DNA from 2 places in the Arthrobacter sp. Y3221159 genome. Region 1 is predicted to be linked to the other one. Evidence: riboswitches for the same ligand, from Rfam matches in the RefSeq annotation. Region 1 holds a riboswitch; the other holds the start of a gene.
The links. A riboswitch is a leader RNA that binds a small molecule or an ion and turns the genes downstream of it on or off. The one in region 1 is predicted to bind glycine.
Positions count from the first base shown of each region.

Region 2: linked by a shared signal. The riboswitch ahead of AC5RT3_RS20010 (aminomethyl-transferring glycine dehydrogenase) and the one ahead of AC5RT3_RS20000 (amino acid permease) in region 1 are both predicted to bind glycine.

Region 1 is NZ_JBNHFC010000032.1:4,372-15,702, reverse strand. Features, by position in the region: partial or broken gene AC5RT3_RS20005 (aminomethyl-transferring glycine dehydrogenase) at 1-531, opposite strand, end outside; glycine riboswitch at 692-792, opposite strand; glycine riboswitch at 1,024-1,122, shown strand; glycine riboswitch at 1,124-1,221, shown strand; gene AC5RT3_RS20000 (amino acid permease) at 1,270-2,805, shown strand; gene AC5RT3_RS19995 (hypothetical protein) at 2,937-3,746, shown strand; gene AC5RT3_RS19990 (LamB/YcsF family protein) at 3,730-4,479, shown strand; gene AC5RT3_RS19985 (DUF445 domain-containing protein) at 4,507-5,853, opposite strand; gene AC5RT3_RS19980 (glycerophosphodiester phosphodiesterase) at 5,903-6,802, shown strand; gene AC5RT3_RS19975 (CoA transferase) at 6,809-8,182, shown strand; gene AC5RT3_RS19970 (AzlC family ABC transporter permease) at 8,242-9,024, shown strand; gene AC5RT3_RS19965 (AzlD domain-containing protein) at 9,021-9,332, shown strand; gene AC5RT3_RS19960 (hypothetical protein) at 9,447-9,701, shown strand; gene AC5RT3_RS19955 (hypothetical protein) at 9,767-9,982, shown strand; gene AC5RT3_RS19950 (hypothetical protein) at 10,078-10,302, opposite strand; gene AC5RT3_RS19945 (TetR/AcrR family transcriptional regulator) at 10,490-11,155, opposite strand; gene AC5RT3_RS19940 (thiamine-binding protein) at 11,277-11,331, shown strand, end outside.
Region 2 is NZ_JBNHFC010000033.1:296-11,626, forward strand. Features, by position in the region: partial or broken gene AC5RT3_RS20010 (aminomethyl-transferring glycine dehydrogenase) at 1-1,620, opposite strand, end outside; glycine riboswitch at 1,814-1,910, opposite strand; gene AC5RT3_RS20015 (TetR/AcrR family transcriptional regulator) at 2,003-2,539, opposite strand; gene AC5RT3_RS20020 (MFS transporter) at 2,625-4,190, shown strand; gene AC5RT3_RS20025 (Dps family protein) at 4,285-4,764, opposite strand; gene AC5RT3_RS20030 (APC family permease) at 4,987-6,543, shown strand; gene AC5RT3_RS20035 (AMIN-like domain-containing (lipo)protein) at 6,626-7,177, opposite strand; gene AC5RT3_RS20040 (DUF4193 domain-containing protein) at 7,407-7,709, opposite strand; gene AC5RT3_RS20045 (hypothetical protein) at 7,974-8,321, shown strand; gene AC5RT3_RS20050 (MFS transporter) at 8,362-9,615, opposite strand; gene AC5RT3_RS20055 (elongation factor G-like protein EF-G2) at 9,628-11,331, opposite strand, start outside.

The DNA of each region.
Region 1 (11,331 bases):
ATCGGAATCCAGGACCGTCTTGCCGTCCTTGGCGTCCTTGTTCTTGTTGGCCCGGCGCATCAGCAGGACGGCCTCGGCCACCGCCGTGGCTTCATCCAGAAGGGACGCGTTCGCCACCGGAAGGGCGGTCAGGTCCTGGACCATGGTCTGGAAGTTCAGCAGGGCTTCAAGCCGGCCCTGCGAAATCTCAGGCTGGTACGGGGTATAGGCGGTGTACCAGGCCGGGGACTCCAGGATGTTGCGGCGGATCACCGGCGGCGTCACGGTGTCGTAATAGCCTTGGCCGATCATCTGGACCGCGGTCTTGTTCCTGGCCGCAAGCCTGCGCAGTTCGGCGAGGACCTCCACCTCGCTGAGGGCGTCCTCAAGCCGGAGCACGTGCTCCTGGCGGATGGATCCCGGAACGGCAACGTCCACGAGCCCGTCCACGCTGTCGTAGCCGATGGCCTTGAGCATGGTGTCGACGTCGGCCTGGCGGCGCACGCCGATATGGCGGTCGGCGAAGGCCGATGGGTTGGATTGAATCGTCATGAGGAACTCCAGGTCTGGCCGGCCACGGATGGCACGGCATGGATGGGTTCCTCCCCGCTCTGTATTGGACCTGAGAGATTCCGAGGACACCTGCTCATGGCAGGGCACTCTTGCACCGTCGGTGAGTCCGGCAGGAAGCCGGGCTGCTTTCCAGAGTCGCCTCGCTGTGACGGTACATGGGCCTGAGAGATTCCTGGGGAGGATTTGCTCCTACGGCGCCTGTCCGGTGGTTGTCCGGGAGAGCTCTCCCGTCACAGCTCGAAAGGCTTATTCAAATGTGGGTGATTCGGCTCACAAGGTACACGGCCTTGCCTGCTCGTGGCAAATCGGCGCCTGCCACGCCCCCGGATTCCTGGTTGGGGGTTTGACAATGCTGCGTGACCGGAACCACACTGAACCTGACCGGCGCCGTGCCGGACCGGCTCCACCGATTCGGGGCGGCCTGCCGGCAGCGGTCCATGCGAAGCAACTTTTTCTAACTGAACATGCCTTTGACCTGTGGCGGGAGAGCCCTGCCAGGTACATCCAGCAGGCGCCGTAGGAGCAAACCCTCCCCAGGAAACTCTCAGGCCCATGTACCGCCGCGGAAAGGCAACTCTGGAAAGCAGCCGGGCAGGTCCCGGCTCACCGACGGTGCAAGCACGCCTTTACGGCTGCGGAAACTCTCAGGTCATGTACAGAGCGGGGAGGAACCGAATCTATGCAGCATCCGGTGCTGCTTGAACGATGGAGTTCCTCATGACGATTCATCCCCCCGCGTCCCCGGGCGGCCAGCCACCCCACGGCGCTTCCCCTTCCGGCAAGGCCGCACACAGCGAACCTCCCCACCTCGAACGCCAGCTCAGCAACCGGCACATCCAGCTCATCGCCATCGGCGGCGCAATCGGTACCGGCCTCTTCATGGGCTCCGGAAAGACCATCTCCGCCGCGGGCCCTTCCGTGATCTTCGTGTACATGGTCATCGGCTTCATGCTGTTCTTTGTTATGCGCGCCATGGGCGAACTGCTGCTGAGCAACCTGAACTACAAATCCTTCAGCGACTTCGCGGCCGACCTCCTGGGGCCGTGGGCAGGCTTCTTCACCGGTTGGACCTACTGGTTCTGCTGGGTGATCACCGGGATCGCGGACGTCATCGCCATCGCGGGCTACTCCCGGGAGCTCTGGCCGGCACTGCCGCTGTGGATCCCAGGGCTGGCCACCGTCGCCATCCTGCTCCTGCTGAACCTCGCCACAGTCAAGGCCTTCGGCGAAACCGAATTCTGGTTCGCCCTGATCAAGATCATCGCCATCGCCGCTCTGATCATCGTCGGCCTGTTCATGATCTTCACCGGCTTCCAGAGCGACGCCGGAACGGCCGGCTTCAGCAACCTGTGGAGCCACGGCGGCTTCTTCCCCAATGAATTCATGGGCTTCGTGGCCGGATTCCAGATCGCCGTCTTCGCCTTCGTGGGCATCGAGCTTGTGGGCACCACGGCGGCGGAAGCCAAGAACCCGGAGCGGAATCTGCCGAGGGCCATCAACGCCATCCCCGTCCGCGTCCTGCTGTTCTACGTCGGCGCGCTGATCATCCTGATGTCCGTCACCCCGTGGACCCAGTTCGCCGCCGGACACAGCCCGTTCATTGGCATGTTCTCCCTGGCCGGACTGGGCGCCGCCGCCACCGTGGTCAATCTGGTGGTCCTGACCTCCGCCATGTCCTCCGCAAACTCCGGCATCTACTCCACCTCCCGGATGGTGTTCGGCCTGGCCCAGGAGGGGGATGCGCCGGGCGTCTTCGCCCGGCTGTCGCCGAAGAAGGTACCCAGCAACGCGCTGTTCCTGTCGTGCGTGCTGCTGCTCTCCGGCGTCGTGCTCATGTACGCAGGCCAGGACGTCGGCAAGGCCTTCGAAATGGTCACCACCGTGTCCGCAGTGTGCTTCATCTTCGTCTGGTCCATGATCCTGGCCAGCTATCTGGCGTTCCGGCGCCGCCGCCCGCACCTGCATGCAGCCTCGAAGTTCAAGATGCCCGGCGGCGTTCCCGTTGTGTGGGCGGTCTTCGCGTTCTTCGCCTTCGTCCTCTGGGCGCTGACCACCCAGGCCGACACCCTCGCCGCCCTGCTGGCCACCCCCGCCTGGTTCGTGGTCCTGGGTGCGGCATGGGCAGTCCTGCGGCGCCGGCCCGCGCACCTCGCCCGGTTCGAGGTGTTCAAGGCCGAGCTGCGGGCTGACGAGGCTGCGGCCGGCGGAAGCACCGGCACCGGCCTGGCCGAGAAAGAGCAGGCAAGGAAGTGAGCGGACGCCGGCGGACCCCACCGGGCGGCGGCAGGCCAAGGCGCCGAAGTTAAGCATGCTTAGTGTTTATCCACTTAGGATGGAGGAGCACGGCAGCCTTCCCGCTGCAGGTCGATTTGAATGAGGTGATCATGGCCAGGCGCAGCAATCCCGCAGTACGAATCGCACAGGAAACCGCCCACAACGCGGTGTTCGACGCTGAGGGCAACCCCAAGCCCGGTGTCCACAACATGCTGCTGAAGGCGGTGGAAATCCAGCGCCCGTTCGTGGTGGCCTATCTCCGGCGGTTGCAGAAGAAGCATCCGCGTGCCACCGCCGCCCAGCTGGCCGACATTTTGGAGCGCGACTACCTGCGTGCCGTCACGGGCGGCGGGGCGGTGGTGGGTGCCACCGCCGCGGTGCCCGGCGTGGGAACGGTGGCGTCGCTGGGACTTTCGGCGGCAGCCACTGTCGGATTCCTGGAAGCGACAGCCCTGTATGCCACTTCACTGGCCGAACTCCATGGCATCCGGCTGACCAACCCGGAGAAGGCCAGCACCATGGTCATGGCCATCATGCTCGGCGAGGAGGGGACGTCCCTCCTCGGGGCGCTCAGCGGGCAGGTTGCGGGCAAAGGCGCGAACGCCACCCAGGCCTGGGGCAGCATGCTGTCCAAATCGATGCCGATGCCGGGGTTCAGCAGCATCCGGAGCCGGATCCAGAAGGCTTTCCTCAAGAACCTGCTCAAACGCCAGGGCACGGCGCTGTTTGGAAGGGCCCTGCCCTTCGGGATCGGGGCGGTGGTGGGCGGAGCGGGTAACCTCATGATGGGCCGCGCCGTGGTGTCGAACGCCAAGGAAGCGTTCGGACCCATGCCGGACACCATCCCCGGGGAGCTGAAGGCCGCCGCAGCTCCCGACAAGCAGACGCTGGAAGGCAACACCTTTGGATCTCAACGCTGACCTCGGCGAATCATTCGGCTCCTGGAAGATGGGGCACGACGCCGCGATGTTCCAGCTGGTGACCAGCGCCAACGTGGCCTGCGGGTTCCACGCCGGCGACCCCATCACCATGTTGGACAGCTGCCGGGCAGCCTACGAGCTCGACGTCACTGTCGGTGCGCACGTGGGGTACCGGGACCTGGCAGGCTTCGGCCGGCGATCGCTGGATGCCAGTTTCGATGAGCTGTTCGGCGATGTGCTGTACCAGCTGGGAGCGCTCGACGGCGTCGCGCACGCCGTGGGTGCCTCCGTGGACTACGTGAAGCCCCACGGGGCGCTGTACAACCGGCTGGTGCATGATGCCGGACAGGCCGAGGCCGTGGTGGCGGCCGTCAACGCCTACGACCCCGGACTGCCCATCCTGGGGCTGCCGGGCTCGGAGCTGCTGAAGCAGGCACAGAAGGCCGGCCACCCGGTGTTCGTTGAAGCCTTCGCGGACCGCGCCTACCAGGCCGACGGAACTTTGCTCCCCCGCTCGCAGGATGGCGCCGTCCTGCACGACGTCGATGCGGTGGTGGAGCGGGCGGTCCGGCTGGCCACCAAGGGCGAAGTGGTGGCCGTTGACGGCACCGTGGTTCAGGTTCGGCCCGATTCGCTGTGCATCCACGGCGATACTCCGGGCGCCGTGGAGATGGCCGCGGGAGTGCGGGCAGGCCTGGTTGCTGCCGGGATTGAGCTGGAGTCCTTCGCCTAAACGTCCGCCCCTGGCCGGCAGCGGCGCTCAGCCAAAGACCAGGTGGGCCACCGTGAAGATCGCCAGCCCGGCCAGCGACCCCACCACGGTGCCGTTGATCCGGATGAACTGCAGGTCCTTGCCCACCTGGAGCTCGATTTTCTGCGACGTCTCCTCGGCGTCCCAGCGCGCCACGGTATCCGTGATGACCCCGGCAATGTCCGAGCGGTAGGTGCGCACCAGATACCCGGCGGCGTCGCCGATCCAGGCGTTGACCTTGCCGGCAAGCTCGGGATCGCTGACCAGGCGGGAACCGAAGTCCCGGACCGCGGCCTTGAACTTGATGGTCAGGTCGCTGTCGGGATCGTCCACGGCACCCAGCAGGGCGTTCTTCACCGTTCCCCAGGTTCGGGAGGCCAGTTCGCGGACCTCAGGGTCCCCCAGGACCTGGGCCTTGATGTCCTCAGCTCGGGCGATCATCGCAGGATCGTGCTGCAGGTCCTGGGCGAGGTCGTTCAAGTACTTGTCGATCGACTGACGGACCTGGTGGTTCGGGTCCGTCTGCACTGCCCGGACAAATTTGAGGAATTCGATGTACACCTTGTCTCCCACGAGCCCGTCCACGAACTGCGGAACCCAGGTGGGGGAGCGGTCGGAGACCAGCCGGCTCACCGTCTGGTGATTCTCGCTGACCCAGTCAGCTGCCCGGTCCACCAGCAGGTCAACGAGCTTGTGGTGGTGCCCGTCGTGGAAGATCCGCTCCGCCATCTTGCCCACCGGAGGTCCCCACGGCGGAGTGAGCAGATGCTTGCGCACCATTCCCTCGATGACCGCCTGGACGTCGTCGTCGTTGAGGACCTTGAACGCGCCGCGGATGAGCGCCGCGCCTTCCTTGGCCACCCGCTCGGCGCCTGCAGGCGTGGCGAGCCATTCGCCGGCCCGGCGGGCGATGTTGACGCTGGCAAGCTTCTCATGGACCACCTGTTCGGACAGGAAGTTGGTTTCCACAAACTCGCCCAGCGAGGCGCCGATCTGGTCCTTCCGCCGCGGAATGATCGCGGTGTGCGGGATCTTGATGCCCATCGGGTACTTGAACAGCGCCGTCACGGCGAACCAGTCGGCCAGGGCGCCCACCATGCCGCCCTCCGCGGCCGCCCGCACATACTGCAGCCAGGGATACTCGTCCTGCAGCGCGAAGGCGACAACAAAAACAACGGCCATGGCGATCAGCAGGCCCAGGGCCACAAGCTTCATTTTCCGCAGCGCTGCCGCCTTTTCGGCATCACCGTCACCAAGCCGGCGGCCGACGGCGGCGGCCGCGTGGGCGTGGTCCGGCACCGGGCGAGCGGGCTGGGGCGGGGCTTCCTGGGTAGTTGGCTCAGAGTTCACCTGCATATGCCAAGCCTAGCCCCGCAGTGGCGGCGCGGTCGGCTACCGTGTCTGCATGAGGTTTGAGGAGCCACTGCCGAAGAGGCCGCTGGTCTTTGCGCACCGCGGCGCGAGCGCCGCCTTCGCCGAACATACACGGGCCGCCTACCTGCAGGCACTGGCGGACGGGGCGGACGGCGTGGAGTGCGATGTCCACCTCACCCGCGACCAGCATGTTGTCCTGCTGCATGACGCCAACCTTGACCGCACCTCGGACGGCACGGGGCCGGTGGCCGAGCGGACACTGCGCGAACTGCGGCACCTCGATTTCTCGTCATGGAAGGGCGTGCGTATCCCGGAGGCGTACGGTGCCCGGTCGGCACAGTTCCTGACCCTGCCCGAACTGCTGGACATTCTTCGGGGAGCCGGGCGGCCGGTCAGGCTCGCCATCGAACTGAAGCATCCCAGCCCCTACCAGCTGAAGCTTGAGGACAGGGTCCTGGAGCTGCTGCGCCGGGAGGGCTGGGATCCCGCCGGCTCCACCGTGGACAACGTGGCGGTGACTTTCATGAGCTTCAGCCCGGACTCGGTCCGGCACCTGCTCCGGTCCGTCCCGGCGCAATACGTCTGCCAACTGGTGGACGACATCAATATCCACGAAATCCGCGGCGGGCTTGGCCTGGGCCCGATCACCGGCGGAGCCATTGCCAACTTGATGAAAGCCACGCAGCTGGAAGGCGAGCGGATCCTGGACGGCCGCCTGGCAGGGCTGGCGGGGCCGGGCATCGATTACGTCCGCGGGCATCCGGCTACCGTCCAGCGCTGGCTCGGCTCCGGCCGGCGGTTCCGCGTGTGGACGGTGGACTCCCCGGAAGATGTGGCCCTCTGCCAGGAACTCGGGATCCACGAAATCACCACCAATGTGCCCGCCCGGGTCCTGAGCCAGCTCCAGATGGCTTCGACGCAGGGACGGTAGGCGGCCGTGGGCAAACAGCCGGACGACGTCGGTCCCCGCCGCTGGTGGGCCGGGCCGCTGGACGTGGAGGGCCTCGCCCTGGGCGCCGTCTCCGCCGCAGCGGCAGCCTTGACCCAGTACACCGGTGGACGCCCAAGGTTCTCCACCACACCGGCACTGACCGCCGCCGCCTTCGATTCGTCCGGGCATCTGCGGATCGCCGGGCGGAAGCTGCAGGGGTTTGCCCCGTTGTCCGGGTTCCGGCGGACGAAGGACGGCTGGATCCGGCTGCACGCCAACTACCCGCACCACGAGCAGCGCCTGCTGCAGGCCCTTGGCGCGCGCTCGCCTGCCGGGGTGGATGCCGCGCTCCGGACCATGGCTTCCCTTGAGGCGGAGGCGGCAATCCAGGCAGCGGGCGGGATTGCCGCTGCCGTCCGGACGCGCAGCGCGTGGCTGGCCTCCCCGATGGGAGAGGCTGCCGGTTCCGGTCCCTGGATTTCCCTGACTTCCTCCGACGGCGAAACCACAGGGATGGGCCTGGCCGGTATGCCGGGGCCGGAAGCGGTTCCGGCAGGTCCTCCACCCGCTGGCGCAGGTCCTCCACCCGCTGGCGCCGGCACCGGGGCACGCCCGCTGGCCGGCGTCCGCGTCCTGGACCTCACCAGGGTCATCGCCGGTCCCGTTGCCACCCGGCTCCTGGCTGCGCTCGGCGCGGACGTCCTGAGGATCGACCCGCCCCGGCTGCCCGAACTGTCCGACCAGTTCGTGGACACCTGTTTCGACAAACGCAGTGCGGAGGCGGACCTCGGCCGCCCCGAAAACCAAAGCCGGCTGCGGGACCTCATTGCAGCTGCCGACGTGGTGGTCACCGGCTACCGGAAGGGGGCGCTGGACCGGTTCGGGCTGGGTACCGGTGCCCTGCTGGAGGCCCGCCCCGGGCTGGCCGTGGTCACGCTGAACAGCTGGGGTGCAACAGGGCCGTGGAGCAGCCTGCGAGGCTTCGACAGCATCGTGCAGGCGGCCGCGGGGATTGCAGACCTCTACGGCCAGGAGACGGACGACGGCGGCTGGCACCCGGGTGCCCTGCCCGTCCAGGCGCTGGACCACGCCACCGGGTACGGAGCGGCAGCCGCAGCAGTCACGCTCCTTGCCGGCCGCCGTCGTACCGGCCTGGGTGGAACCGCCCGGCTGTCGCTGGCGAGGACCGCGGGGGAACTGTTCTCCCTAGCCGGAACACACGAAGCAGCAGCAGGACTCGCGCCGCCGGACTACCGGACCATGGACAGCTCCTTCGGGGAGCTCCGGTACGTCCCGCCTCCGCTGCTGCTGGACGGGCTGCCGCTCGACTACCGCAATCCGCCACCCCCCTACGGCAGCTCCGGGCTGGCCTGGGCCTGACCCACCAGCGGCTCCAGACCGGTTTCAGACGCCCGTCCTCCTTGTGATTGAGTTGGACCATGCTTCTCCTGGGATCACCGGCCGTCCGGGTGGGTATCTCCATCAGCATCGCCACCGGGCTGTACGGGGTGTCCTTCGGGGCGCTGTCCGTCACCTCCGGGCTCAATTTCTGGCAGACCATGGCCCTGAGCCTCCTGCTCTTCAGCGGCGGCTCACAGTTCGCGTTCATCGGCGTGGTGGGAGGCGGCGGCTCCGGCATCGCGGCGATGAGCGCGGCAACGCTGCTGGGCGTCCGCAACGGCATCTACGGGATGCAGCTGAACGCGCTGCTCAGGCCCACCGGTTGGCGGAAATACGTTGGCGCCCAGCTGACCATCGACGAATCGACGGCCACCAGCACAGGACAAACTGATCCGGAAGAGCAGCGCCGCGGATTCTGGGCAGCCGGCATCGGGATCTACGTGCTGTGGAACCTGTTTACCGCCGTAGGCGCCCTTGCCGGCGCGGCGCTCGGGGACCCCAGGCAATGGGGCCTTGACGGCGCCGCGGTGGCCGCCTTCCTGGCCTTGCTCTGGCCGAGGCTCAAAGGTCGCGAACCCGTGGCCATTGCTGTGGTGTGCGCCGTGGCCACGGTCATCGCCGTTCCGTTCGTGCCCGCGGGCGTGCCCATCCTGGTGGCCGCCGTCGTAGCGGCAGCCATCGGCTGGTTCAGCCACGGGCGCAGTGACGAGGGCCTCGAACCCGACGTGGATCCTTACCGGGAGCGCCACCGGCATGATGGGGGCCACGGAGGAAAACATGACGGCGGCCACCACGGGCCTGTTCCGGGAGCAGGCGCATGAGCCTCTGGTTCTGGCTGCTGGTGGCCTGTGCCCTGGCCTATGCCTGGAAACTGGTGGGCTACCTGGTGCCGGCCCGCTTCCTGGAGGATCCGCGAATGTCGCGCATAGCAGGAACCATGACCATCGGGCTGCTCGCCTCCCTCACCGTGGTGAATGCCGTGGCATCGGGCCAGTCGCTGGCCGCCGACGCACGGCTCGGCGCGCTGGCCGCTGCCGCCGTGGCCCTGGCGCTGCGTGCCCCTTTCCTGGTGGTGGTTCTCGCCGGAGCGGGAACGGCGGCACTGCTGAGGTTGCTGGGCTGGAGTTGACCGTCCGCCGCGGAGCCGCGCCTGGGTGACGTGGGTCACTTCCGATGACAGTCCCCGGCTGTACTATGGGAGCGGCTATGCAGTCGGCCACGGAATTTTCTGTGAACGGGGACCATGGACAATCAGCTGCACGCTGCCGGAGAAAGAGCCGGCCGGCCCCGAAAAGATGCCCGACGGCGGGCGGGGCTTCCTGCCAAACGCTTCTACACACGATTTGCTGCCCTGTCCGACGTCCCGCCGGAGGATCTGGAGTTGCTGGCCGAGAGGCTGAGCGCCGGCCTGACGGCGGATCCGTCGTCGCCGGTTCCCGCGCTGCAGGCCCTGGTACGGCGGGAGATCCGCAAGAGGGGGGACGCGGCCAGCGGTTGACCCACTGCCGGGCACCAGGGACCGAATGCGGTAGGTCCTGACGGGCGGCCAAAGGAGGAACCGGAATGAACGTAGAGTCACAGCCCGCGGGGGAGCAGCCCGGCAGGCGCCGTCCAGGCTACCGTGATCCCCGCGGCTCCCAGTCCACCAGGGACATGCGGGATACGGCGAAGCGCCGCCGGGACGCCGAGGAGAAGCTTCAGCAGCATCTCATCGAAGCGAAGGACCATGTGCCCAACGAACACCGCGGGGATCGCGGGCCGGGCACCGGGCAGGAATAGGCGCGGCGCGGCCCCCGGCATCATGCCGTGGCCAGCAGGAACTGCTTTGTGGGGGAGGGTCTTGATCCAGCCGGAACGAAGATGATTCCGGCTTGCTATGCCACTCCGTGGGCGGCGCCGTCCGGCAGCGCGGCCCGGCGGCAGCTTTCTTCGACGGCCATGTCGTACCAGGCCTGCGCGCCAAATTCGGGTTCTGGCGTGTCAAGGTTCTGGTACAGCGCGTCCAGCAGGTCCGCTAGTTCATTCGCGCTCAATGTGGGCAGGACCTCTTCCGGATCGCGCGGATTGTTGAGGTAGTGCGAGAGCTTTGAACTGTTCATCGCGCTGCGGCCATCGGCTGCCGGAAATGCAGGAACTGCTTCATGGAGTCGCTCCATCTGGGATGTTCAGAGGCTGGCTGCGTAACCCTCTTGAAGTGTATTGCACCACGTGGGCGCCCACAATGGGTCCCTAATCCGGGGCGGCTGCACGGGAAGTGGCCGGCCCAAGTGCGTTGCCGGCAGGAACCTACCCCAGTCCGGGTTCGCCAAGGGCGGCCATCAGGGGCGCCGTGGGCGAGGTTGTGGCGGCAGGCACTGGAACATGCGGCGGCAGGGGGCGCGCCGGCCGGGCAGTGCGGATGGCATCCTCCACCAGTGCCAGCGGACGGCGCCAGGCGTCGGAGCCCGGCTCCATGGTGTCCACAACGCTGATCAGCATGGCGAGCAGGCGGAACATGTCCGTCATGGAGATGTCGGGACGCAGGCTTCCCTGCCCCTGCCCCCGCACCAGCAGGACGCTGAGGGATTCCATCAGGGACCCGGCGATGCCGGTGAGCAGTTCGCGCCTGCCGGCCACGGCGCCCAGCAGATTGGCGTCGGCACTGGAGGCATCCATAAGGGACTCCAGCACCCGGAACAGGCCGGCGGCGGCATCGATATCGGCCAGCGCCCCCTCAATCACGGGATCGACGGTGAGCCGAAGCTGCCGGTTCAATGCCGCAAGGACAAGCTCCTCCTTGTCCGCGAAGTTCCGGAAAAGGGTGGCCGGGCCTACGCCGGCCGTGGCCGCGATGGTCTGCAGGGGTACATCCGGACCGAACTCCCGGAAGCACTGGCGCGCCGCCGTAATGATCTTGTCCACGTTCCGCGCTGCGTCGGCGCGGAGGGGCTTGCGGGCGACTGCGAGACTCATGCCCAAAAGGTTAGCAACGCAACTGCGCGCCTTCACCGTTACTGAAGGGTAGGAGCTTATGTGACGGCGGGGGCGCCCGCGCTGCCCGTTGCCCGCCGGGACGGCGTGGCAGACTGGCATCATGTTGCTTGCGTTTTCTGTTGCCCCGTCCGGCACCCCTGCTGAAGGCTCCCGGC
Region 2 (11,331 bases), on a different contig from region 1:
CGCGATCAGTTCACGCCAGCCCTCAGTCTGCGAATCCGGGGCGAACGGGTGGATCGAGGCGAACTCCGGCCAGGAAATGGCCTCCATCTCGGCCGTGGCGTTCAGCTTCATGGTGCACGAGCCCAACGGAATCATGGTCCGGTCCAGCGCCAGGTCACGGTCAGAGAGCTTGCGGATGTAGCGCAGCAGCTGGGTCTCCGACCGGTGGGTGTTGAACACCGGATGCTGCAGGAAGTCCGAGGTGCGCTCAACCGCGGGGTCCAGTGCGAATGACCCCGTTGATCCCACTGCCTCCCCGCCGAAGACGGAGACGACGTCGGCGATGGTCGCCGTCGTGGTGGTTTCGTCCACGGAGATGCCCACGGTGTCGGCGTCGATGCCGCGGAGGTTGATGCCCTTCTCCTCCGCAGCGGCAACGATGCCCGCCGCGTTGCCGGGTACGCGGACAGTGACGGTGTCGAAGAAGGAGGTGTGCAGGACATCGAGTCCCGCGGCTTTCAGTGAAGCTGCCAGCGTGCGGGCATGGCGGTTGGTGGTCTGGGCAATCGCTTTCAGGCCCTCGGGGCCGTGGTAGACGGCGTACATGGACGCGACGATCGCCAGCAGTGCCTGCGCGGTGCAGATGTTGGACGTGGCCTTCTCGCGGCGGATGTGCTGCTCGCGGGTCTGCAGCGCCAGGCGGTAGGCGGGGACACCGGCGTCGTCCTTGGACACACCGACAAGGCGGCCGGGCATGGAACGCTCCAGGCCTTTTTGGACGGCGATGTAGGCCGCGTGCGGGCCGCCGAAGAACAGCGGGACACCAAAACGCTGGGCGGAACCAACGGCGATATCCGCACCCTGCTCGCCCGGAGGCGTGATCAGGGTCAGGGCGAGCAGGTCGGCAGCGACGGTGACCAGCGCGCCGCGTTCCTTCGCCTCGGCGATCACGCCGGACTGGTCCCACACCCGGCCGGACGCGCCGGGCTGCTGGAGGACAATGCCGTTGATGGCACCGTCCGGCAGGCCTGCGGAAAGATCGGCTATCTCCACGTCGAAGCCCAGCGCCTCGGCACGGCCCTTGACGATGGCGATGGTCTGCGGCATGCAGTCGGCGTCGAGGACGGTCTTGCCGTCCTTGGCATCCTTGTTCTTGTTGGCGCGCCTCATCATGAGCACTGCCTCGGCCACCGCGGTGGCTTCATCGAGCAGCGAGGCGTTGGCAATGGGCAGCCCCACCAGGTCCTGGACCATGGTCTGGAAGTTCAGCAGCGCTTCGAGCCGGCCCTGCGAAATCTCAGGCTGGTACGGGGTGTAGGCGGTGTACCAGGCCGGGGATTCCAGGATGTTGCGGCGGATCACCGGTGGCGTCACGGTGTCGTAATAGCCCTGGCCGATCATCTGGACCGCGGTCTTGTTCTTCGCGGCAAGCTTGCGCAGTTCTGCGAGCGCTTCAACCTCGCTCAACGCCGGCGACAGCGTCAGCGGGGTGTCCTGCCGGATGTCCTTGGGAACCGCCTTGTCCACGAGCGCATCCACGCTGTCATAGCCGACGGCCTTGAGCATGGTGTCAACGTCGGCCTGGCGGCGCGCGCCGATATGCCGGTCAACAAAGGTGGCGGAAACCGGGGAAGCAGTCACAGGAACTCCATAATTCAGGCGGCGCAGGGTACGCCGCAGCGATTCGGGTTCCTCCCCGCTCTGTATTGGACCTGAGAGTTTCCGCGTTGCCAGCTTGCGCGTGGCCCCGCTTGCACCGTCGGTGAACACAACAGCCCAAGGCTCCCGCTCAACGGGTTACCCAGGCGGACTGCCTGCTGCTTTCCAGAGGTGCCTCGCCGCGGCGGTACATGGGCCTGTGAGATTCCTGGGGAGGGTTTGCTCCTACGGCGCCTGCTGTACTTTCGGCAGAACTCTCCCGCCGCAGATCAAAGGCTATTTATTTGGATTGTCGCGGGAAGCCGCCGGCGGCTCCCACAGCGCTTAATTGTCCTACGCCGCAGCGGCTGGGGCAAATGGCCGGCTACCGCCGTAGGCGCTCCAGGGCTGCCAGCAATTCGTCCACATCGGCGGCCGCGCCGCCCGGCGGTACCGGCCCCACAGACAGCATGGCGTTGAAGTAGAGCCCGTCCCCCATGTACAGCACTGCTTTGGCAAGCGCCGGGCCCACGTCGGCCGCGATCTCGTCGAGCCAGCGCTGCTGGATCGCTGCGAACCGGCGGCGCGTTTCCTCGTGCGCCACCTCCGCCAGGCGGGTTGCGGCGACGATCGCCCGGTCCAGCGGAGTATCCGCCCAGACGGAAGACCGGACGAAGTAGGCCGCAGCCCCTTCCCCGGCAGCTGCCATGGCATCGGCGTCGGCTCCTGCCAGCCCGTCAAGCCGGTCCAGCAGCACCTGGATCAGGGCTTCCTTGTTGGGGAAGTGGTACAGAAGCCCGCCTTTGGACACTCCGGCCTTCGCCGCAACGGCATCCAGGGTTGCCGCGCGCTCACCCACCTCAATCAGGAGGGCTTCAAAGGCGTCAAGGACCGCTTCACGGGCTACGGGCTTTCGGGGCATGCGTCTAATCATGCCTTTTGCGGCGGCAGCCTCTCCAACCCGGCCTAGTTTCGTAACTGTACCGTCTGGACGGTATAGTTATTTCATGACAACTTCCGCTGCCACCACCAGGACCCCGACGGCCCCCGTCGGCGGCCCGGCCGTCCGGGCGCCGTGGCGGGACTGGCTCGCCCTGGGCTTACTGATGTTCCCGGTCCTGCTGGTTGCCGTGGACAACACCGCCCTCACCTTTGCCCTGCCCGCCATCACCCGCGCCCTGGAACCCACCGGCGTCCAGCTCCTGTGGATCGTGGACGCCTACCCCCTGGTGCTCGCCGGCCTGCTGGTGTCCATGGGCAGCCTCGGCGACCGCATTGGGCGGCGGAAGCTGCTGGTCATCGGGAGCATCGGCTTTGCCGCCCTGTCCGCGGCCACGGCTTTCGCCCCAAGCCCCGCCTGGCTGATCGCCGGCCGTGCCGCCCTGGGGTTCTTTGGGGCGATGCTGATGCCGTCCACGCTCTCCCTGATCCGCAACATCTTTCCGCAGCCCAGCCGCCGCAGGCTGGCGGTAGCCATCTGGGCAGCCGGGTTCTCCGGCGGGGCGGCCCTGGGACCGATTTTTGGCGGCTGGCTGGTGGAGCAGTTCTGGTGGGGCGCGGTGTTCCTGGTGGCCGTGCCGCTCATGCTGCCCCTCCTGGCCTTCGGCCCAACCTTCATCCCGGAGTCGAAGGACCCCGCCCCGGGCCGCGTGGACGTACCCAGCATCCTGCTGTCCCTGCTGGTGATGGTCCCCCTGGTCTACGGCATCAAGGAACTGGCCACGGAAGGCACCGGCCCGGCAGCCCTCGCCGGCATCGCCTTCGGCCTGGCCATGGGTGCAGTCTTCGTGCGCCGGCAGCTGCGGCTGGCGAATCCGCTGCTGGATATGTCCCTGTTCCGGAACAGGGTGTTCAGCATGGCCATTACGGCCAACGTCCTGGCCCTGTTTTCCTTCAACGGCTTCATCCTCTTCCTGGCGCAGCACCTGCAGCTGCTCGAGGGCATGTCCCCTTCGGCAGCGGGCATGGCAATGATCCCGGCCCTTGTGGCCACGGTGGTGGCAGGGCTGGCCGTGGTGCCGCTGGTGCGGCGCGTGCGGCCGGGGTTCGTGGTGGCCGCCGGGCTGGCCTTCAGCGCCACGGGCTACAGCGTGGTCACCTTCGGGAACCACGACGGCGGCCCCTCGCTTCTGCTGGCCGCCCTGCTGGTCCTTGCCCTGGGCGTGGGTACGGCCGAGACTATTTCAAACGACCTGATCCTGGGGGCAGCGCCGCCGGAGAAGTCCGGTGCCGCCGCCGCCATTTCTGAGACCGGCTACGAAATTGGTGCCCTCCTGGGCACCACAGTGCTGGGCTCGATCCTGACGGCTTCCTACCAGCACAACCTCCGGCTGCCGGCCGCGTTGGCGGAGTCGGCATCCGAGGGCGCCATCCACAACGCGGGCGAAACCCTCGCCGGCGCCATGGATGTGGCTGCCGCCCTGCCGGCACCCCTGGCTGACGCGGTGCGGCATGCTGCGGCGGCAGCCTTCGATTCCGGCGTCCACGTCACCGCGGCAATCGGGCTGGTACTGATGGCTGGGGCGGCAGTCCTCGCCGCCGTCGTACTTCGCAAAGTCCCAACAGCCACCTAAGCGGCAGTGTCACGCCACAGCAAAAGCGCCCGGCGCCGGAGATGAACCTCCGACGCGGGGCGCTTGCTGCGTGCCGGCGTTCCCCGCCGGCGGGCTACTTGGAATCCGGGGCGGTTACGCTGGCCGTGGGCTTCATGGTTTCGGCGTTCACCATCCAGGAGAACTGCTCCAGTTTGAGGATGAACTCGTGCAGCAGGTCCGCGCTGGTGGGGTCTTCCTCGTCCACCTCGTCATGGACCTTGCGCATGGTGCCCACGGCCGCCTCGAGGGCGGCCACGATCCGTTCGATCGCATCCTTGGTGCTGATCAGGCCCTCGGGGAACGGCGCCAGGCTGGTGGACCCGGACACAGTGGAGCTGCGGCCGTCCGGAAGTGCATGCAGGGCGCGCATGCGCTCGGCCGTGTCATCGGCAAACTGCCGCGCGGCATCAACAATCTCATCAAGCTGCAGGTGGAGGTCCCGGAAGTTGGTGCCCACGATGTTCCAGTGCGCCTGCTTGCCCTGGATGTGCAGTTCAATCAGGTCGGTGAGCACGGCCTGCAGGTTGTTGGTCAGGGTCGGTGAAGCTTTCATCAGTCCTCCTCGAGTGGTCCAGTACGTGCGACGCTACCAGCCCCGCGAAAGGCCTGAAGCGCCCGGACAAGAATTTCTCAGTGAGCTTACTAACCGGAGTGGCGCCGATCATAAACGAATGTGATTCATATTGCCCCTTGCGCTCCGGCCTTCCCGCCCCCATACTAAATGAACGTCATTCATATAGTGATCGTGATCATAGAGTCTTCAGAAAGTGGTGCCATGACAGAGACGCTCCGCACCAGTACGTCGTCAGCCGGCTCCGGCAACCAACCCTCGGGCAGCGGCGGAATCAGCGCCAAAGGACTGAAGGGCGGGCAGCTGGGCCTCCTCGCCGTCGTCGTCCTTGGTATTTCCACCATTGCCCCCGCCTACACCCTCACCAGTGCACTGGGCCCCACCGTCAATGAAGTCGGACTCCAGCTGCCTGTCATCTTCCTGATCGGGTTCATCCCCATGATCCTGGTCTCGCTCGCCTACCGGGAACTCAACGCCGATTCCCCGGACAGCGGTACCACCTTCACCTGGGTTACCAAGGCCTTCGGCCCCTGGGTGGGCTGGATGGGCGGCTGGGGCCTGCTCGCCGCCAACATCATCGTCCTGTCCAACCTCGCGGGCGTGGCCGTCGATTTCTTCTACCTTTTCCTGTCCCAGCTCACAGGCTCCGCCGAGCTTGCGGACCTAGCGGACAACAAGGCAATCAACGTCCTGACCTGCTTCGTGTTCGTGGCCCTGGCCGTCTGGGTCAGCTACCGCGGCCTGCACGCCACCAAGCTGGTGCAGTACGGCCTGGTGGGGTTCCAGCTGCTGGTCCTTGGACTGTTCGTGGCCATGGCGTTCGCCAACTGGTCCGCTTCCGAAACGGCCATCCCCTTCAGCTGGGAGTGGTTCGACATCACCAAAGTCGAAACCTTCAGCCAGATAGCCGCCGGGATCTCACTGTCCATCTTCGTGTACTGGGGATGGGACGTCTGCCTGACGCTTAACGAGGAAACGGCCAACGGCAAGAAGACAGCCGGTGTGGCCGGTACCCTGACCGCCATCATTGTCCTTGCCATCTACCTCCTGGTCAGCATCGCCACCATGATGTTCGCCGGACTCGGCGATACGGGCAACGGGCTCAACAATGAGGACAACCACGAGAACATCTTCACAGCCCTCGCCTCCCCCATCATGGGCCCGTTCGCCATCCTGATGTCCCTTGCCGTGCTGTCCAGCTCAGCCGCCTCCCTGCAGTCCACGTTCATGTCCCCCGCGCGCGGCCTGCTGGCCATGGGGCACTACGGCGCCCTGCCGGAGCGGTTCGGCAAGGTCAGCAGGAAGTTCGCGACGCCGGGCTTCGCCACCGTCATTGCAGGCCTCGTTTCTGCCGGGTTCTACGCCGTCATGCATGTGGTCAGCGAGAACGTCCTGAACGACACCATCGTGTCGCTGGGCCTGATGATCTGCTTCTACTACGGCCTGACAGCGCTGGCCTGCGCCTGGTACTTCCGGCACAGCGTCTTCAGCAGCGCCCGCAACTTCATCCTGCGGCTGCTGTGCCCGGTGCTTGGCGGGGTGGGCCTGTTCGTGGTGTTCTTCCAGACCGCCGTGGACAGCCTCGCGCCCGAGTTCGGCAGCGGTTCGGAGGTCTTCGGCGTTGGCCTGGTCTTCGTGCTGGGCGTCGGGATCCTGGCCATGGGCGCGGTGTTCATGCTGGTAATGGCCAAGGTGCGGCCCGGCTTCTTCCGCGGCGAAACCCTGAAGCAGGACACCCCTGCCCTGGTGGTCCCCGAGTAGGAATTTGCAGTCCGCACGTAAAAGGTGCCGTGCCCCCGGATCCGGGGGTACGGCACCTTTTTGCCTTACGACGGCGGACGCGTCACCAGAAGTGCGCCACATCAACCACCAGGCGGGAGCCGGAACCAGGGCCGTCCAAGGTGAACACCCGGAACGGAAGGCGGGCACGAACGCCGAGGCCGATGTTGGTGTACCCCTCGTAGCTGCCGGCCCAGGCCACCTGGCGGAAGGTCTGGTAGTTGGCAACATTCGAGAGTTCCGCCTGGTTGCCCGGGTTATACGTGGGCTGCCCGGTTTGCGGATCGTAGGCGGGGGCATTCACCCTGACCTGCAGCCGGGCGCCACCCCGGACAGGGACGGTGAAGCCGGAACCGTCCTGGACCACCTGCGGAACGTAGCTCACGCTGTAGCCCGTTGCAGGGCCGTTGAGGTCCACCACCATCCGGTCGAAGCAGTAGTGCTGCCCGGTCCGGACGTTGGTGACTGATGCTTTGCTGAACGTGTCGTCAGCTTTGGACAGGGACCCCCAGACCAGTCCGCAATACGAGGTGGTTGCCGAGGCGGGCCCCGGAACCAGGATTCCCAGGCCGACGGCCATAAGGATAGCCGTGAGCCAAATGGAGAGTTTTTTCATTGTGGAGCCACCCAAGGAAGGAGCGATTGGATAGCTCAAGACTAGGAGCCTCATGCACGCGAAACGAGGCTTGTGGCCGCTTCGGCGCGCAACCGTTAGTCTGCCGCGGCCAGCATTAAGGGGCCATAAAAAAGGCGCTGATTCCTGGCCTTTCTTGACCCTTCCGCTGCCGTTTCTGCATCATCCCGTTACCGGCGGTAACGGCCGCCGGACTGCTGCAGAACGGGGGTCAGCCTTCGCACTCGATGCAGTACTTCATGCCGTTCTTTTCCAGCGCCACCTGTGACCTGTGGCGGACCAGGAAGCACGATGAACAGGTGAATTCGTCCTGCTGCTCGGGAACAACAATGACGGTCAGTTCCTCGTTTGACAGGTCGGCGCCGGGCAGGTCGATACCTTCGGCGGTGTCGTTCTCATCGATGTCAATGACCGCGGTCTGCGCATTGCCGCCACGTGACGCCTGGAGGGCCTCAAGCGAGTCAGCCGGAGACTCTTCTTCCTGCTTGCGTGGAGCATCGTAATCGGTAGCCATAGCCTGTTCACTTTCGTTGCTGCGCAGCGCCATTTCCGGCACCTCAGTGAAGCAGTTTAGGGCATGATCCCGTCACCGGCGCAATAGTGTGTTCCACCGGACAATCACGCGGCGCCTGCCGCGGATTCCCCGTGCAGGGCGCGGGCTTGGCCGACGTTTCCCGCCCGTCTCGCAGCCGTTAACCCGTGGCGGTTTGCCGGGCGCGGTCCTACGCTGAAAGCGCGCCCGGCCCCAGCAGCCGGAGCACCGCGTGAAGGAGGCACCATGGCAGCGAAGCTTAACCGGACGGCACTTGAGCAGGCGCGCAGGCTGATCAAGGAAGGAAAGGTCCAACGGGATATCCGGGATGACTGGAGCGAGCATGCCCCGTCCACGGACCAGGAAAACTCGTTCATCGACAAGCACGGCTTCAAGGACTTCGCAGCGTGGCACCTGGGCCGGGATGACGAAAAGACGGAGGGCACCAAGGGCAGCGTCAGCTTTCCGTACGGGGACTTCAGCAAGGTGCACCGGTGCGCGGTCATCTCGCTCGAGGGAAGGGCTGCCCAGTACGGCCACGACGACATCCGGGACGCGGCACGCAAGCTGCTTGAACTGATGGACGGGGACTGAGGCTGCGGCGGCTACGGTCCGGACTGCCTGCGGTTTACGGCTAGGGTGCTGCGGTGAGGTCCGACGCCGTGTCCGCCTGCGAGCGCTGCCGGCGGCTGAGCAGGATGAACGGCGCGGCCAGCAGTTGCACCACGCCGCTGACAGCCAGTGATGCCGGATAGCCGTAGAGGTCCGCACTCCGGCCGAGCAGGGGTTGCACCACCACGCCGCCGCTGGAGCCCATCAGGGAATCGAAGCTGAGGACGGTTGCGCGCTGCTTCGACGCAATCATGTCGTTCAGGTACGCCTGGCGCACCGGCGTGCCTGCCGCGCCCACCACTGCCCACAGGGCCAGCAGGACCAGGGCCAGCCAGAACGCCGTGGTGAACAGCAGCACCACCAGGATCAAGGAGCTGACCACGTTGCTCACGATCAGAACGGTGGTGCGCCTGCGGACCCGTTTCCGGACGCGGGGCGCCATCCATCCGCCCACGATGTCCGCTCCCGCCACGATGGCAGCCGCCAGCCCCGCAACGGCGTAGGCCCGGGGGTCCCCGAACAGCTGGAGCAGGTAGGGCTGCAGGGCATAGAAGACATAGAAGCCAACGCCCTCGGTGAACGGGGCTGCCAGCATGATGTACCGCACCGGCGGGTGCTTGAAACCGCCGTCGATCGAAGCTTTCAGGACCGATCGGGTCGCCCGCAGTGGGTGCGGCGACCGCTCCGGGGTGAAGCCGACATCGTGCATGAGCAGGAACGCCACGCCAAACATGGCCACCAGGACGCCCACGCGGATCAGGAACGGCACACCCAGGTCGGTGGCCTGGGCGATCACGCCGCCTGCCACGGAACCGCCCAGCATGGCCACCCCGGACACCATCTGCCCCCGCCCGAGCACCGCTTCCAGCCCGCCGTCGTAGCCGGAAAAATGCAGGGCGTCCACCAGCCAGGCTTCCACTGCGCCGGAAAAGAAGGTGAACCCGAGGCCCAGCAGCACGGAGACAACAGCCCACCACCAGAACGGGGCTGACCACTGCCAGAGCAGGTAGTACAGGAATGTGGATGAAGCCAGGGTGATGGTGCCGAGCAGGAATGACACCCGCCGGCCCCAGCTGTCCGCGACGACGCCCGTAGGCACCTCGAAGAGCACCATGCCGGCCGTGAAAAAGGCGTTGGCGGCAAAGGCTTCGAGGTTGCTGAGTCCGGCGTCGAGCAGGAAGAGGGTGTTAATCCCCCAGATGAAGGACGTTGCAAGGGTGTTGCCCAGTGTCAGCGTCAGGTAGACCCGCTGGATCTTCCGTGCGGCCGCGTTCATCGGGGGAAAGGCTTAGGAGGGGCTGAAGCTGGCGGGCACAGGGTCGTGCCGCAGGTAGCGGCGGGTGAACCGGCCGGTTCCGGCGGTCAGGGCCCTGAGTTCGACGGCGTAGCGCAGCAGTTCCTGGTCCGGCACTTCTGCGCTGATTTCGGTCAGCCCGTCCCCGGTGGAGGTGGTTCCGGTAAGCCTTCCGCGCCGGCCGGACAGATCGCTCATGACGGAACCGACGTGCTCGTCCGAAACGGTGATACCCACGGATGACACCGGCTCCAGGAGCTGGATTCTTCCCGCTGCAGCAGCCTCCCTCAACGCCAGTGCGCCGGCGGCCTGGAAGGCGGCGTCCGAGGAGTCGACGCTGTGCGCCTTGCCGCCCACCAGCGTCACCCGTACATCCACCACCGGGAACCCTGCCGATACCCCCTTCTCCATCTGCGCGCGGACACCCTTCTCCACGGACGGGATGAAGGTCCCGGGGATCACTCCGCCAACCGTCTTGTCCAGGAACTCGAAGCCCCCGCCGCGGTCGAGCGGTTCCACCTCAATGTCGCAGACGGCATATTGCCCGTGGCCGCCTGACTGCTTCACATGGCGGCCATGCCCGGCCGAGGGGGCCGCGAAGGTTTCCCGAAGCGGGGTCACCACGTCCACCGTATGCAGCTTCACGCCCTGCTCGCGAAGCCGGTCCAGCACCACCTCGGCGTGCGCTTCGCCCATCACCCACAGGACCAGCTGGTGTGTTTCGGCGTTCCGTTCCACCCGGAGGGTGGGGTCCCCGGCCGCGATCTTGCCCAAACTTCGTGCCAGCGCATCCTCGTCGCTGCGGGAGTCCGGTTCCACCGCCACTGGAAGCAGCGGCTCCGGCATTTCCCAGGTTGCGAGGATCAGGGGCTTGTCCCGGGAGGAAATGGTGTCCCCCGTTTCAGCGCTCCCCAATTTGGCCAGCGCGCACATGTCCCCGGCCACGCAGTACGGCACCGGCCGCAGGGTTGCCCCGAGCGGCGAGTAGATGTGGGTGACGCGCTCGTCGGTGTCGTGGTCCTGGTGGCCGCGGTCCGCGAGCCCGTGCCCGCCAACATGCACCGGCGAGTCTTCACGCAGCGTCCCGGAAAAGACCCGGACAAGGCAGATCCGTCCGAGGAACGGGTCGATGGATGTCCGGACCACCTCTGCGGCCAGCGGTCCGGCGGGGTCGCAGGCCAGCGACCCCTCCGGTTGCCCCGCCAGGTCGGTCACCCCTGGCAGGCCGCGCTCCGTGGGCGGCGGGAACGCGCGGACCAGCACTTCCAGCAGTTCTGCGGTGCCCAGGCCCGTCAGCGCCGACGCTGGAAGGACCGGAAAGAACGAACTCCGGGCAACAGCGGTTTCCAGGTCGTCGATCAAAACCCCGGTGTCGATGTCCTCACCGCCCAGGTAGCGGTCCATCAGGGTCTCATCCTCGCTCTCGGCGATGATCCCCTCGATCAGCTCGCCCCTGGCTGCCTCGACGCCTGCCAGTTCGCCCGCGTCCGCCTCACGGGAGCCGGGAGTCTCCCCCGCCGAATAATCGGTGACGGTCCGGGACAAAAGCCCCAGGAGCCCGGTGACGTCCCCGCCCGTCCGGACCGGGACGTAGAGCGGAAGGACGCCCTCCCCGAACGCCTTCCGGCACTCGGCGAGCGCGCCGTCGTAATCAGCGCGCGGGTGGTCCGTCCGGGTAATCACGACGGCGCGTGGCAG